4 linked regions of the Shumkonia mesophila genome follow. The protein of the gene in region 4 interacts with the protein of the main gene of each other region in a pairwise test. Links are inferred from orthologs where the notes say so. Each region holds a gene or a part of one and is shown on either strand. Other genes may lie near its edges.

What was found.
Region 1: the proteins of rho (region 4) and hfq interact in binary tests that used the Escherichia coli proteins (3 or more experiments, as listed by UniProt). The link is inferred for Shumkonia mesophila from one-to-one orthologs.
Region 2: the proteins of rho (region 4) and gss interact in binary tests that used the Escherichia coli proteins (3 or more experiments, as listed by UniProt). The link is inferred for Shumkonia mesophila from one-to-one orthologs.
Region 3: the proteins of rho (region 4) and nusG interact in binary tests that used the Escherichia coli proteins (3 or more experiments, as listed by UniProt). The link is inferred for Shumkonia mesophila from one-to-one orthologs.

What each region holds. Positions count from the first base shown.
Region 1 is NZ_JAOTID010000002.1:280,353-283,932, reverse strand. What follows is about bases 320-3,317. They hold hfq (RNA chaperone Hfq), read right to left. Parts: upstream 1,947-3,317; coding sequence 1,692-1,946; downstream 320-1,691. Other genes in these bases: ODR01_RS04860 (cysteate racemase), read right to left, coding at 2,746-3,317; ODR01_RS04865 (HAD family hydrolase), read right to left, coding at 2,087-2,749; hflX (GTPase HflX), read right to left, coding at 320-1,620. Also shown: ODR01_RS04880 (TrkH family potassium uptake protein), read right to left, coding at 1-137; more of hflX, read right to left, coding at 256-319; more of ODR01_RS04860, read right to left, coding at 3,318-3,432; ODR01_RS04855 (D-amino-acid transaminase), read right to left, coding at 3,458-3,580. UniProt on the Escherichia coli protein: RNA chaperone that binds small regulatory RNA (sRNAs) and mRNAs to facilitate mRNA translational regulation in response to envelope stress, environmental stress and changes in metabolite concentrations.
Region 2 is NZ_JAOTID010000018.1:80,626-84,098, reverse strand. The notes cover bases 197-3,087. They hold gss (bifunctional glutathionylspermidine amidase/synthase), read left to right. Parts: upstream 197-638; coding sequence 639-2,537; downstream 2,538-3,087. Other genes in these bases: ODR01_RS22170 (peptide chain release factor 3), read left to right, coding at 2,667-3,087; ODR01_RS22180 (hypothetical protein), read left to right, coding at 220-420; ODR01_RS22185 (DNA adenine methylase), read left to right, coding at 197-215. Also shown: more of ODR01_RS22185, read left to right, coding at 1-196; more of ODR01_RS22170, read left to right, coding at 3,088-3,473. UniProt on the Escherichia coli protein: Catalyzes the formation of an amide bond between glutathione (GSH) and spermidine coupled with hydrolysis of ATP; also catalyzes the opposing reaction, i.e. the hydrolysis of glutathionylspermidine (Gsp) back to glutathione and spermidine.
Region 3 is NZ_JAOTID010000004.1:108,539-111,862, reverse strand. Bases 79-2,820 are described here. They hold nusG (transcription termination/antitermination protein NusG), read left to right. Parts: upstream 79-1,055; coding sequence 1,056-1,586; downstream 1,587-2,820. Other genes in these bases: rplA (50S ribosomal protein L1), read left to right, coding at 2,120-2,818; rplK (50S ribosomal protein L11), read left to right, coding at 1,685-2,116; secE (preprotein translocase subunit SecE), read left to right, coding at 856-1,053; tuf (elongation factor Tu), read left to right, coding at 79-656. Also shown: more of tuf, read left to right, coding at 1-78; rplJ (50S ribosomal protein L10), read left to right, coding at 3,149-3,324. UniProt on the Escherichia coli protein: Part of the processive rRNA transcription and antitermination complex (rrnTAC). The complex forms an RNA-chaperone ring around the RNA exit tunnel of RNA polymerase (RNAP).
Region 4 is NZ_JAOTID010000001.1:531,352-534,198, forward strand. It holds rho (transcription termination factor Rho), read left to right. Parts: upstream 1-719; coding sequence 720-1,976; downstream 1,977-2,847. Other genes in the region: hemH (ferrochelatase), read left to right, coding at 1-483; ODR01_RS02385 (quinone oxidoreductase family protein), read right to left, coding at 2,050-2,847. UniProt on the Escherichia coli protein: Facilitates transcription termination by a mechanism that involves Rho binding to the nascent RNA, activation of Rho's RNA-dependent ATPase activity, and release of the mRNA from the DNA template.

The sequences.
Region 1 (3,580 bases), on a different replicon or contig from region 4:
CTGGAAAGGGTGAAAACGTGCCAGTCGGAATCACCCAGAAACCCGTCGACGGCGGCGGGAATCAGCATCACCGTCGCCAGGATGCACAGGAGGATGCCGTTGATGAAAAGGACAAACTGAAGGGATTTGGCCGTCATCGCCAGTCGATTCACGAGGGGGAATCCGAAGCGGCCGGATGATCGACATGCGGGGTGCGCAAGGCACCTAAAGTTTCCGTAACAACTATGCCGAATCTTTACAGGGTGCGCCGGGCGCCTAGATCTTCCCGCCGTTCCTGCGGCGGGCGAAGCGGGCGGCGTCGGCCGCGTCCAGGCGGACGCGCAGATAGGCCAGGCGCTCGTCGTCGCGCCGGGCGGTCACCTCGCCGTGGGCATAGAGCCAGGCCAGGGTGGCGCCGTCGGTGAGGTCCACTTCGGCCTCGATCTCGTGGCGGGATTGCGTGAGGCGCGCATCGAAGGCGGCGAGCAGGTCGGCAATCCCCTCGCCAGTTGACGCCGACAACGGTACCGCCGGCGGCGCCGGGGGCACCCGCCGGGCCGCCTGATTGACGACCAGGGCTCGGCCCTCCGGCGCCAGCAGGTCGATCTTGTTGAGGGCCTCGATCAGGCCGGCATCGACGGTGGCCTCCAGGCCCAGTTGGGCCAGCACGCCATGCACGTCCTCGCGCTGGGCCTCGCTGTCGGCGTGGGCCATGTCGCGCACGTGAACCACCACGTCGGCCTCGCACACCTCCTCGAGCGTCGCCTGGAAGGCGGCGACCAGTTCATGCGGCAGATCGGAGATGAAGCCGACGGTGTCGGAGAGGATGATGTGACGCCCCGACGGCAGACGCAACGCGCGCATGGTCGGATCGAGGGTGGCGAACAATTGGTCCTTGGCGACGACGGCGGATCGTGTGAGACGGTTGAACAGCGTCGACTTGCCCGCGTTGGTATAGCCGACCAGGGCGACCACCGGATAGGGCACGCGCTGACGGGCATGGCGCTGGATGGACCGGGTCCGCTTGACCTCCTTGATCTCCTTGGTCAGCCGGATGATGCGCTCGCTCAGAAGCCGGCGGTCCGTCTCGATCTGCGCCTCGCCCGGGCCGCCCATGAAGCCGAAGCCGCCGCGCTGGCGCTCCAGGTGGGTCCACGAGCGGACCAAGCGACTGCGCTGATAGGTCAGTGCCGCCAGTTCGACCTGCAGCCGCCCCTCGCGTGTGCGGGCCCGCGCCCCGAAAATCTCCAGGATCAGGCCGGTGCGATCGATGACCTTGCAGCCCAGCGCCTTCTCGAGGTTGCGCTGCTGGACCGGGCTCAAGGCGGCATCGACGATGGTGACGTCGATGGCGGCGGGACCGCTGCCATCGGGAGCCGCTTCCTCGACGGAGACATCCTCGTCGTCGGCGTCGTCCGCGGGGGAAGCGCCGGGCGCCGCCCCGGGTCCTTTGACCAGGGCGCGCAGACGATCCACCGTGCCGCGCCCGAACAGGGTCGCCGGCCGGATGCGCGGGATGCGGATGACTTCGGCGTGTACCACCGCAAGCTCGATGCCGCGAGCCAGGCCGACGGCTTCGGCCAGGCGCGCGGCAGGGGCGCGCGTTTGAAGGCGCTCCCCCTTGAGCTCAGGATGGACCACCAGACACCGATCAGAACTCCGACCGGCACTCGATGGCGTCGAAGAAAACCCGGAAGTGTCGTCCAAGTCAGCTATGCTTCAGCTGCCTCTTCCTTGTCGGGGTCGAACAGCTGGATCTGCACCGACGGCATGACCGTCGAGATCGCGTGTTTGTAGACCAGCTGCGTGTGCCCGTCCCGGCGCAACAGCACCGAGAAGTTGTCAAACCAGGTAATGATCCCCTGCAGTTTCACGCCGTTGACGAGAAAAACCGTGACGGGAGTCTTGTTCTTACGAATGTGGTTCAGGAAGACGTCCTGAACGTTCTGAGAGCGTTCGGAGGACATGTAGGCCACCTCCCATATTGTTGACCGACAGCTCCCGTTCTGGACCTGCCGGCGTAAAGAGTTTGATGAAGTCGCCCGACCCCCTGCGACCCGGCAATCCGTTGCCGAACCGTCCCCAAAAGACCGGACATTTTGGCACCCTACAACCTTAGCATCAGGTTGGAAAGCGCCAGACAGCCCTTAACATAGTGAGCCGGACCAAATTCGTCAAACTCGCCGTTGGCAGGCGGTTCGGGACGCACAAGCACCGGTATGCATCCGGCGGCGACGGCGCATTCGAGGTCGACGTCGGTATCGCCGGCGAACCACACCTCCGGTCCGCAGGCGATTCCGCTGCCGACCAGGGCCAGGTGCACCGGATCGGCGGCCGGCTTGTCGCGCGGCGCGTCAAAGGCGCCGACGATGCGGCCGAAATAATCCTGCCACCCCAGATGTACCGCCTCCTGGCGCAGGACGTCGCCGTTCTTGTTGCTGACTACCCCCAAATAGATCCCCCGCGCCTTGAGGGCCATCAGCATGTCCTCCGCCCCCGGCGCCGGCTTGAGGAAGTCCAGGTGAATGGCGGTGAAGGATTCCTTGAAGAAGGCGCCGGCCTCCTCCCACCGCTCGCCGAACAGCGGCGGAAAGCTTTCGCGCATCGATTTGCGAACCCGCCGCTTGGTTTCCTCGAACGTCCAGGGCGTCAGGCCATAGCGTTCGAAGGTGCGGGCCAGGGCGGCGTGGATGGCCGGCCAGGTCTCGACCAGGGTGTTGTCCCAGTCGAAGATCACCGCCTTCGGCAGCGGCGGCAGGCCCACGGTCATGCCGCGGCGAATCGGCGCACGCAGGCGCCGGCCAGGGCGAGCGTGGCGTCGATGACGTCGCCGCCATCCGCGATGACGATGGGGATTTCGGTGCAGCCGAGCACGATGGCGCCGGCGCCGCGGGCGCGCAGACCGTCGGCCGCCCGTTCCAGGAGGCCCCGCGCCGCCGCCAGATCGCCGCCCTTGATCTTGTAGATGCCGCCCATCACCAACTTCTCCTGGTGGTCCTCCTCGGGGACCAGGCATACATAGCCGCCGGCCTCGATCCGCCGCTGATAGATGCCCGACCTGACCATGCCGGTGGTCCCCAGGAAGCCGACCGTGCGCACGCCGGCCGCCCGCTCCTTCAGGACCGCGCAGGCGGCGTCGACGATGTGCAGGATGGGTGCCCTGGACTTGCGGGCCAACTCGTCGAACCAGTAGTGCGCCGTATTGCACGGAATGGCGATGGCGTCGACGGCGGCCTGGTTGAGCAGGCGGATGCCTTCCAGCATGGCCGGCAGCGGCGATTCGCCGCCGCCCAGGATGGCCGCCGTGCGGTCCGGCACCTGCGGAATCGAGGCCACCACCATGGGGATGTGGTCCTGGTCGCCGGCGGCCGGCGTCAGGTCGATCACCTTGCGCATGAAATCGACCGTCGCCAGGGGCCCCATGCCGCCCAGGATGCCAAGGGCTCGTTTCATCGCTCGAACGCTCCTCGCGTCGTCCTCAGGCGGCCCGCTCGGCGACCTGGGCCTCCAACCGCCGGGCGATCAGTTGGCCGAGCTTGCGGGTGATCGGCCCGGGCTTGCCGTCGCCCACCTTCCGCCCGTCGATCTCGACCACCGGCTT
Region 2 (3,473 bases), on a different replicon or contig from region 4:
CCATGTTCGGGAGGGAGGATTTCGAGCGCCTGAGAGACCTCTTAAAGGGCCTTCAGGGGTCGTTTATACTGTCCCTGAACGACGTCCCCGAGGTGCGCCGGATCTTCGCCGGCTTCGCCATCGAGGCCGTCGAGACCGCCTACTCGATATCCCGCCAGGCCGACGGCCGTGGTAAGGTCGGGGAGGTGATCATCACCGGGGCGGTTGGGGGATAGGGCAATGAAGTTCTGTTACGCGATGGCGCTGCTGGGCTCGCTGGTGGGAACCTTCTTCCTGATCGAGGCCCTGCTCGGGGCAAAAGGGGCGCCCCAGCAGGCCGCCGCCGCGGCCATCGGAATCGCGTTCGCAGTGCTACCCTACGTCTTCGCCAGATGCGTCGAAAAGATGACCGGCCCGAGTGAGGTCAGGATCGTCAACTGAGCGCGTCTTTTTTGCTCCAGATTCAAGTGTCAACGACTCCAGAATCAAGTGTCACGCTACAGGAAGTGACGTGCCGCCTCGCCTTCTGCCCCCTCCCCCTCGATGGGGGAGGGCTGGGGTGGGGGTGCGGCGGCCCGATCGTCCACATCCCCCCTTTCCACCGGGCGCCGGCCCCTCTACATAAGGGGCACCTTGTCCGAAGAAGAATCCCTGCTCCCATGAAGACAGATCCCAAGCCCCAGCCGGCCAAGTTCGGTTCGCTTCTTGGCGTCGGCCCCGGGGAGGTGCCGGTCTATTCGTCCGACTACGCCTCGGCCGACAAGGCCGAGCTTCCCAACCGGCAGGCCTACCACAGCTACGTCGACGGCCTGTTCATGGGCTACAAGTGGCAGTGCGTCGAGTTCGCCCGCCGCTGGCTCTATCTCAGCAAGGGTTACGTCTTCGACGACGTCCCCATGGCCTACGACATTTTCCGCCTGCACTCGGTGCGCGTCGTGGCCGACGGCACGCGCCTGCCGCTGCGATCCTTCCGCAACGGCGCCCGGCGCTGGCCCGAGCCGGGCTGCCTGCTGATCTGGGACGAAGGCGGCGAGTTCGACATCACCGGCCACGTCGCCATCGTCAGCGAGGTCTTCAAGGATCGCATCCGCTGCATCGAGCAGAACGTCGAGAACAGCGTTTGGCCGGAAGGCCAGACCTATTCGCGCGAGCTTCGCGTCACCGTCACCCAGGACGGCGGCTATTGGATCGACTGTTCCTACAGCGACGCCCAGATCCTGGGCTGGGTGATGCAGACCGCCGACGACGCCTTCGCCGAGCCGCTCGTCGAGGTCGATCCCAGGCTGTTCAATCTGGAGCTTCGCGAGGTGCCCGACGATGGGCGGGCCGACGCCTGCTGGCTGGATGCCTCGAATCCGCCTGAAGCGGCCTATCTGGAGATGATGGGCGGCGCCAAGCTGGTCCGCGACGACGGCGACCGTACCAAGTATTTCGTCATGGGCGAGACGGCTAAGAAGGAACTCAGGCGCGCCACCAACGAGTTGCACGCCATGTTCATGCGGGCCACCCAGTACGCGCTCCAGGATGACGACCTCCTTCGCAAGTTCAACCTGCCGCCGGTGCTGTGGCCGCGCATCCGCCAGTCGTGGGAAAACCGTCGCAACCAGATGATCACCGGGCGGTTCGACTTCGCGGTCTCCGAGCAGGGGGTGAAGGCCTACGAATACAATTGCGATTCGGCTGCCTGCCACATGGAATGCGGCCTCGTGCAGGGCAAGTGGGCGGATCATTTCGGCTGCACGGTCGGCCACGACGCCGGCGAGGACCTGTTCGAAGATCTCGTCGGCGCCTGGCAGAAGGTCGGCGTCAAGGGCACGCTCCACATCATGCGGGACCGCGACCCCGAGGAGATTTACCACGCCCGTTACATGAAGGCGGCCATCGAGGCGGCCGGCCTTTCGTGCAAGGTCATCCGGGGTCTGTCGGGCCTCGGCTGGGACGATCAGGGGTGCGTGGTGGACGAAGACGGCGTGCGCATCGACACCGTGTGGAAGACCTGGGCCTGGGAAACCGCCATCGACCAGTTGCGGGCCGAGTGCGACGCCGAGGCCGAGAACCTGCGCCTGCACAAGACCATCGACAGGCGGGCCACGGCGCCCCGCCTGATCGACGTGCTGCTGCGCCCCGACGTCATGGTCTACGAGCCGCTGTGGACCCTGATCCCCAGCAACAAGGCCATCCTGCCGATCCTCGCGATGCTCTATCCCAACCACCCGTACCTGCTGGACACCCAGTTCGCGCTGACCGGCGACCTGGCGCGCAACGGCTACGTCGCCAAGCCGATCGTCGGGCGCTGCGGGCACAACATCTGCATTTACGATCATAACAACGACCTGATCGGCGAGACCGTTGGCCAGTTCGACGACCGCGACCAGATCTACCAGCAGCTGTTCAGGCTGCCGGTGATCGACGGCCTGCACGTGCAGGTCAGCACCTTCTCGGCGGCCGGCACCTATGCCGGGGCCGGGGTCCGGGTCGACCGCTCGCCGATCATCACGACGCTGAGCGACCTGCCGGCGCTGCGCATCGTCGAGGACAAGGAACTGGCGGGCGGCTGAGCGCGGGCCCGGGTGGGGGTGTGTCGCCGGAGCCAAAACGTTGACCCCGGCGCCCTTTCAGCGTATGGGGTCGCCTCTCGCGGCACCGACGGCTTTTTTTCAGGAAGACGGAATCCCGTATCCCCGCCCATGACCCTTCCCGACGGCGAAATCACCAAGCGGCGCACGTTTGCGATCATCTCGCATCCCGATGCCGGCAAGACCACGCTCACCGAGAAGCTTTTGCTGTTCGGGGGCGCCATCCAGCTGGCCGGCGCGGTCAAGGCGCGCGGTAAGGCGCGCAACACGCGCTCGGACTGGATGAAGGTGGAGGCCGAGCGCGGCATCTCGGTCGCCTCCTCGGTCATGACCTATGAATACGAGGGCTGCACCTTCAACCTGCTGGACACGCCGGGCCACCAGGACTTCAGCGAGGACACCTACCGCACGCTGACCGCGGTGGATTCGGCGGTGATGGTGATCGACGCCGCCAAGGGCATCGAGGCCCAGACCTTGAAGCTGTTCGAGGTGTGCCGCCTGCGCGACATCCCGATCATCACCTTCATCAACAAGATGGACCGCGAAGGCCGCGACCCCTTCGAACTTCTGGAGGACATCGAGCAGTCCCTGGCGCTCGACGTCACCCCGGCCAGCTGGCCGATCGGCATGGGCCGCCACTTCCTCGGCTGCTATGACATCCTGGGCGACGGCCTGCTGCTGCTGGGCAAGGGTCAGACCGCCGGCATCGAGGGCGACGATACGGGCCGCTTCGAACAGTGCTCGGGGCTCGACGACGCCAAGCTCGACGCACTGCTGCCCGACCACGCGGTCGCCAAGCTGCGCGAGGACGTGCCGATGGTGAAGGGCCTGTGCCGGCCGTTCGACCTGCAATCCTACCGCGAGGGGCACCTGAGCCCGGTCTATTTCGGCAGCGCCATCAACAACTTCGGGGTGCGC
Region 3 (3,324 bases), on a different replicon or contig from region 4:
TGGAGGGGCGTGACGAGGAGATCGGCAAGAAGTCGATCCTGGCGTTGATGGATGCGATCGACAGCTACATTCCGCAGCCGGACCGTCCGAAGGACCAGCCGTTCCTGATGCCGATCGAGGACGTGTTCTCGATTTCGGGGCGTGGGACGGTGGTGACGGGCCGCGTTGAGCGCGGGGTTGTGAAGGTTGGCGAGGAAGTTGAGCTGGTTGGCATCCGGGCGACGCAGAAGACGGTGTGCACGGGCGTCGAGATGTTCCGCAAGCTTCTGGACCAGGGCGAGGCGGGGGACAACATCGGGATCCTGCTGCGCGGCACGAAGCGCGACGACGTTGAGCGCGGTCAGGTTGTTGCGAAGCCGGGTTCGATCACGCCGCACACGAAGTTCAAGGCGGAGGCGTACATCCTGACGAAGGAAGAGGGTGGTCGCCACACGCCGTTTTTTGCGAACTACCGCCCGCAGTTTTACTTCCGGACGACGGACGTGACGGGGACGGTTGTTCTGCCGGAAGGCACCGAGATGGTGATGCCGGGCGACAACATCACGATGGAGATCGACCTGATTGCGCCGATCGCCATGGAGGAAGGCCTTCGGTTCGCCATCCGCGAGGGTGGCCGCACCGTCGGCGCCGGCGTCGTCGCATCGATCATCGAGTAGTGGGAAGACATACCGGCGCCGCGGAATGGCTTGGAATTCAGGCCAGCGCGGCGCCGCATCGGCATAGGAGTGTAGCTCAATTGGCTAGAGCACCGGTCTCCAAAACCGGGGGTTGGGGGTTCGAGCCCCTCCACTCCTGCCATTGCATTTAGTCGGCGCATACCTTAAATCCCGACCCGAACCCCCCGTGTAGGCGAATATGGCAAAAACCACTCCAGCGCAGTTCGTCCAGGAAGTACGCCAGGAAGTCGCCAAGGTCACGTGGCCGACGCGCAAGGAAACCATGGTCTCCACCGCCATGGTTTTTCTGATGGTCATTCTGGCGGCATTGTTCTTTTTCCTCGTTGACGAGATTCTGGCGGTCGGCATGCGCCTGATTTTCGGGTTCGGAGGGTGATGATGGCCGCCAACTGGTACGTGATCCACGTCTATTCGGGCTTCGAGAAGAAGGTCGCCCAGTCGATCGAGGAGCAGGCCAAGCAGATCGGCATGGCCGAGCATATCCTGAAGGTCCTGGTGCCGATGGAGGAAGTGGTCGAGGTCAGGCGCGGCACCAAGGTCAATTCCGAGCGCAAGTTCTTCCCGGGCTACGTCCTGGTGCAGATGGAGATGACCGACGAAACCTGGCACCTGGTCAAGAACACGCCGAAGGTGACCGGCTTCCTGGGCGGCCGTGGCCGTCCGACGCCGATCTCCGAGGCCGAGGCGCAGCGGATCATGCATCAGGTCGAGGAAGGCCTGGACCGGCCGAAGATGTCGGTGTCCTTCGAGATCGGCGACCAGGTGCGGGTCAGCGACGGGCCGTTCACGTCGTTCAACGGCAACGTCGAGGAGGTCGACGAGGAACGGGCCCGGCTCAAGGTGTCGGTGTCCATCTTCGGCCGCGCCACCCCGGTGGAACTGGAGTACTCGCAGGTCGAGAAGCTGTAAACGCATTCCGCCCGCCCATGGGGGGCGGCGGTTCCGATGCGGGAGGCCCGCCATGGCCGCACCGCGTCCCCTATGAAGACTGATGACAGAGGGAAAAAATGGCAAAGAAGATTCAAGGGTACATCAGGCTGCAGGTGCCTGCGGGGCAGGCCAATCCGTCGCCGCCGATCGGGCCGGCGCTGGGTCAGGCCGGCCTCAACATCATGGAGTTCTGCAAGACGTTCAATGCCCAGACCTCGAAGCTGGAACCGGGCATGCCGATCCCCGTGGTGATCACGGCCTATCGCGACCGTACCTTCTCGTTCGTCACCAAGACCCCTCCCGTCGGCTTCTTTCTCAAGAAGGCGGCCGGCATCACCAAGGGAACGGCGACAGCGGGCAAGGACACGGTGGCTTCCGTCACCATGGCGCAGGTTCGCGAGATCGCCGAAAAGAAGTTGCCGGATCTGAACACCAAGGACATCGAGGCGGCCTCCCAGATGATCATTGGTTCGGCGCGTTCCATGGGCATTGAAGTGGTGGAGGAATAGGCCATGGCGACCAAAGGAAAACGGCTGCGCGTGGTCTATGAAACCATCGATCGCGAGACCCAATACGATCTGTCCGACGCCGTCAAGCTGATCAAGAACGGGGCCAAGGCCAAGTTTGACGAGACCGTCGAGATCGCCATCAACCTGGGCGTCGATCCCCGACACGCCGACCAGATGGTGCGTGGCGTGGTGTCGCTTCCGAACGGCACCGGCAAGTCGCTGCGCGTCGCGGTGTTCGCCAAGGGCGACAAGGCCAAGGCGGCGACGGATGCCGGCGCCGACATCGTCGGTGCCGACGACCTGGCGGAGAAAGTGTCGGGGGGCGAGATCGCGTTCGATCGCTGCATCGCCACGCCCGACATGATGGCGGTGGTCGGCCGGCTGGGCAAGATCCTCGGGCCGCGCGGCCTGATGCCGAACCCCAAGCTGGGTACCGTGACCAACGACGTTGCCGAGGCGGTGAAGGCCGCCAAGGGCGGCCAGATCGAGTTCCGTGTCGAGAAGGCCGGCATCATCCATGCCGGGGTCGGCAAGGCGAGCTTCAGCGAAGCGGCCATCGCCGAGAACGTGAAGGCCTTCGTCGACGCCATCAACCGGGCGAAACCGGCCGGTGCCAAGGGGACCTACCTCAAGGGCATCAGCCTGAGTTCCACCATGGGCCCGGGCGTGAAACTGAACGTGGCGAACCTGGTCGGCGGCTGAGCCGGCCACGCCTAACCAGCTACCTTCCGCTTCCCGCGAGGGGGCGGAGGGCGGCCGGGGCATCGAAACCGCCCCGGACCTGTCCAAGACCGTAGGTGCCAGACGTGGGTTTCGGCCCGCCGACGGCCTAAAGGGGCGACCCGCCTGCACAGACAGTGTCGAGAACCGTTTTTCGGGCGTTTCGCCGAAACGCCCGTGGACGGCTTGAACTGACGCAGCGGACAGGAGAACCGGTTCCCCCGCAAGGACTTTGGGGGGGCCAGAAGTCCATCGGCGTCAGGCTCCGGCCCCAAGGGACCGGAACTTGAGCCAAAAAACTGGAGACGATCTGTGGACCGATCGCAAAAAGAAGCTCTGGTCGCTTCGATGCATCAGACGTTCGAGGAGACGGAGGCCATGGTCGTTACCCATTACTCGGGTATGACCGTCGCCGAAATCACCAAGCTCCGCGAACAGATGCGCGTAGCGGGCGCGAGCTTCAAGATCACCAAAAATCGGCTCACGCG
Region 4 (2,847 bases):
CGGCCGCGCGTGCTGTTTTCCGCCCACGGGTTGCCCAAGCGGGTGATCGAGGGCGGCGATCCCTACAAATGGCAGGTCGAACGGTCGGCGGCGGCGGTGGTGGCCGCGATGGGCCGCGACGACTTCGAATGGCGGGTGTCCTTCCAGAGCCGGGTGGGGCCGCTGGAATGGATCGGCCCGGCCACCGATGCCGAGATCGAGCGGGCGGGGCACGAGGGGAAACCCCTGGTGGTGGTGCCCATCGCCTTCGTTTCCGAGCATTCCGAGACTTTGGTCGAACTCGATATCGAGTACGGCGAACTGGCCCACAAGGCAGGCGTGCCGGCCTACGAACGGGTGCCGGCGGTGGGCACCCATCCCCTTTTCATCGACGGCCTGGCCCGTCTGGTTCGCGCCGCTAGGGCTGGCGGCTGCGCCACCATTTCGCAGGATGGCCGGCGGATCTGCCCCGGCGATCGCGGGCGGTGCGGCCATGCGGGATAGCGCCGGACGGTCTCTTTCGCATTCTCCGTTTGACAGGGTCGGTGCGTTTGGTTAATGCTCTTGAAATCGCAGAGGGTAAGGCACACCCTTTCCATTCCCCAACTTGTTGCAATGTGGGCGGGCCATCGGCCCGGTTGTTGATATCACCGACCGATTGCGGCATTCCGCCGCATGCCGATCCCCAATCCTCTCCACCCCATCCCGACCCGCTTCAGGGTCAGAGCTGACGGCCAGCCATGAATCTCAAGGAACTGAAATCCCAATCCCCGACCGAGCTTCTCGCTTTTGCCGAGGAGCTGGAAATCGAGAACGCCAGTTCGCTGCGCAAGCAGGACATGATGTTCGCCATCCTCAAGCAACTGGCGACCAACAACGTGTCCATCTACGGCGACGGCGTGCTGGAGGTTCTGCCCGACGGCTTCGGCTTCCTGCGCTCGCCGGAGGCCAACTACCTGCCCGGTCCCGACGACATTTACGTCTCGCCCAGCCAGGTCAGGCGCTTCGGGCTGCGCACCGGCGATACGGTGGAGGGCGAGATCCGCGCGCCGAAGGACGGCGAGCGCTATTTCGCGCTGCTCAAGGTCAACGACATCAATTTCGAGGACCCGCAGGCGGTCCGGCACCGCATCAACTTCGACAACCTGACGCCGCTATATCCGGACCGGCGGTTGTCGATGGAAATCGACAGCCCGAAGATCACCGACCCGACGCTGCGCGTCGTCGACCTGATTACGCCGATCGGCAAGGGCCAGCGGGCGCTGATCGTGGCGCCGCCGCGCACCGGCAAGACGGTGATGCTGCAGAACATCGCCCACGCTGTGGCCGAGAATCACCCGGAATGCTACCTGATCGTGCTGCTCATCGACGAGCGGCCCGAGGAAGTGACCGACATGGCCCGCTCGGTCAAGGGCGAGGTGGTGAGCTCCACCTTCGACGAGCCGGCGACCCGCCACGTCCAGGTGGCCGAGATGGTGATTGCCAAGGCCAAGCGCCTCGTCGAGCACAAGCGCGACGTGGTGATCCTGCTCGATTCCATCACCCGCCTGGCGCGCGCCTATAACACCGTGGTGCCGTCGTCGGGCAAGGTCTTGACCGGCGGCGTCGATTCCAATGCGCTCCAGCGGCCGAAGCGCTTCTTCGGCGCGGCGCGCAACATCGAGGAAGGCGGTTCCCTGACCATCATCGCCACCGCGCTGATCGACACCGGCTCGCGGATGGACGAGGTGATCTTCGAAGAGTTCAAGGGCACCGGCAACTCGGAAATCATCCTCGACCGCAAGCTCACCGACAAGCGCACCTGGCCCTCGATCGACATCACGCGCTCGGGCACCCGCAAGGAGGAGCTGCTGGTCGACAAGGGCACGCTGTCGAAGATGTGGGTGCTGCGCCGCATCCTGATGCCGATGGGCGTCGTCGACGCCATGGAGTTCCTGCTCAAGAAGCTCAAGGAAACCAAGAACAATCCCGATTTCTTCGATTCCATGAATACCTGAGCGAACCCACGCTTCACGCCAAGCGAAGGCGGCACGTCCTTAAGGGGCGCGCCGCCTTTTTTGGTACCTTCTCTTATGGCAGCAGGATGGTCGATCCCGTGGTCTTGCGGGCCTCGAGGTTGCGTTGCGCCTGCGCCGCCTCGGCCAGCGGATGGGTCTGGCCGATCTCGATTTTCACCTGGCCGCCGGCGACGACGTCGAACAGCTCCCTGGCGGCCGCGTTCAGGGCTTCCGGCGTCGGCACGTAATCGCCGAGCCTGGGGCGCGTCAGGAACAGCGAGCCCTTGGCGGCGAGCGTCGCCGGCTCGAAGGCCGGCACCGGTCCCGAGGCGTTGCCGAAGGTGACCATCAACCCGGTCCGCCGCAGGCAATTCAGCGATCCTTCGAAGGTCGCGGCGCCGACCGAATCGTAGACCACGGGGACGCCGGCGCCGCCGGTGATCTCGCGCACCCTCTTAGTGAAGTCCTCGCGGGTATAGACGATGACATGGTCGCAGCCGTGGGCCTTGGCGATCTTGGCTTTTTCATCGGTGCCGACGGTGCCGATGACGGTGGCTCCAAGATGCTTCGCCCATTGGCTGAGGATGGAGCCGACACCGCCGGCGGCAGCGTGCAGCAGAATGGTTTCGCCTTTCTGCACGGGATGGATTCGGCGGATCAGGTACCAGACGGTCAGGCCCTTGAGCATGATCGCCGCGGCGGTGCGGTCGGCGATGGCATCGGGCAGCGGCACCAAGCGCTCGGCCGGGAACAGGCGGGCTTCGGAATAGGCGTCGGCGGGGCCGACGCCGTAGGCGACGCGCTGGCCGACCTTGAAGCCGGCCACGCCCGGCCCGACGGCCTCGATCACGCCCGCCGCCTCCTGGCCGAG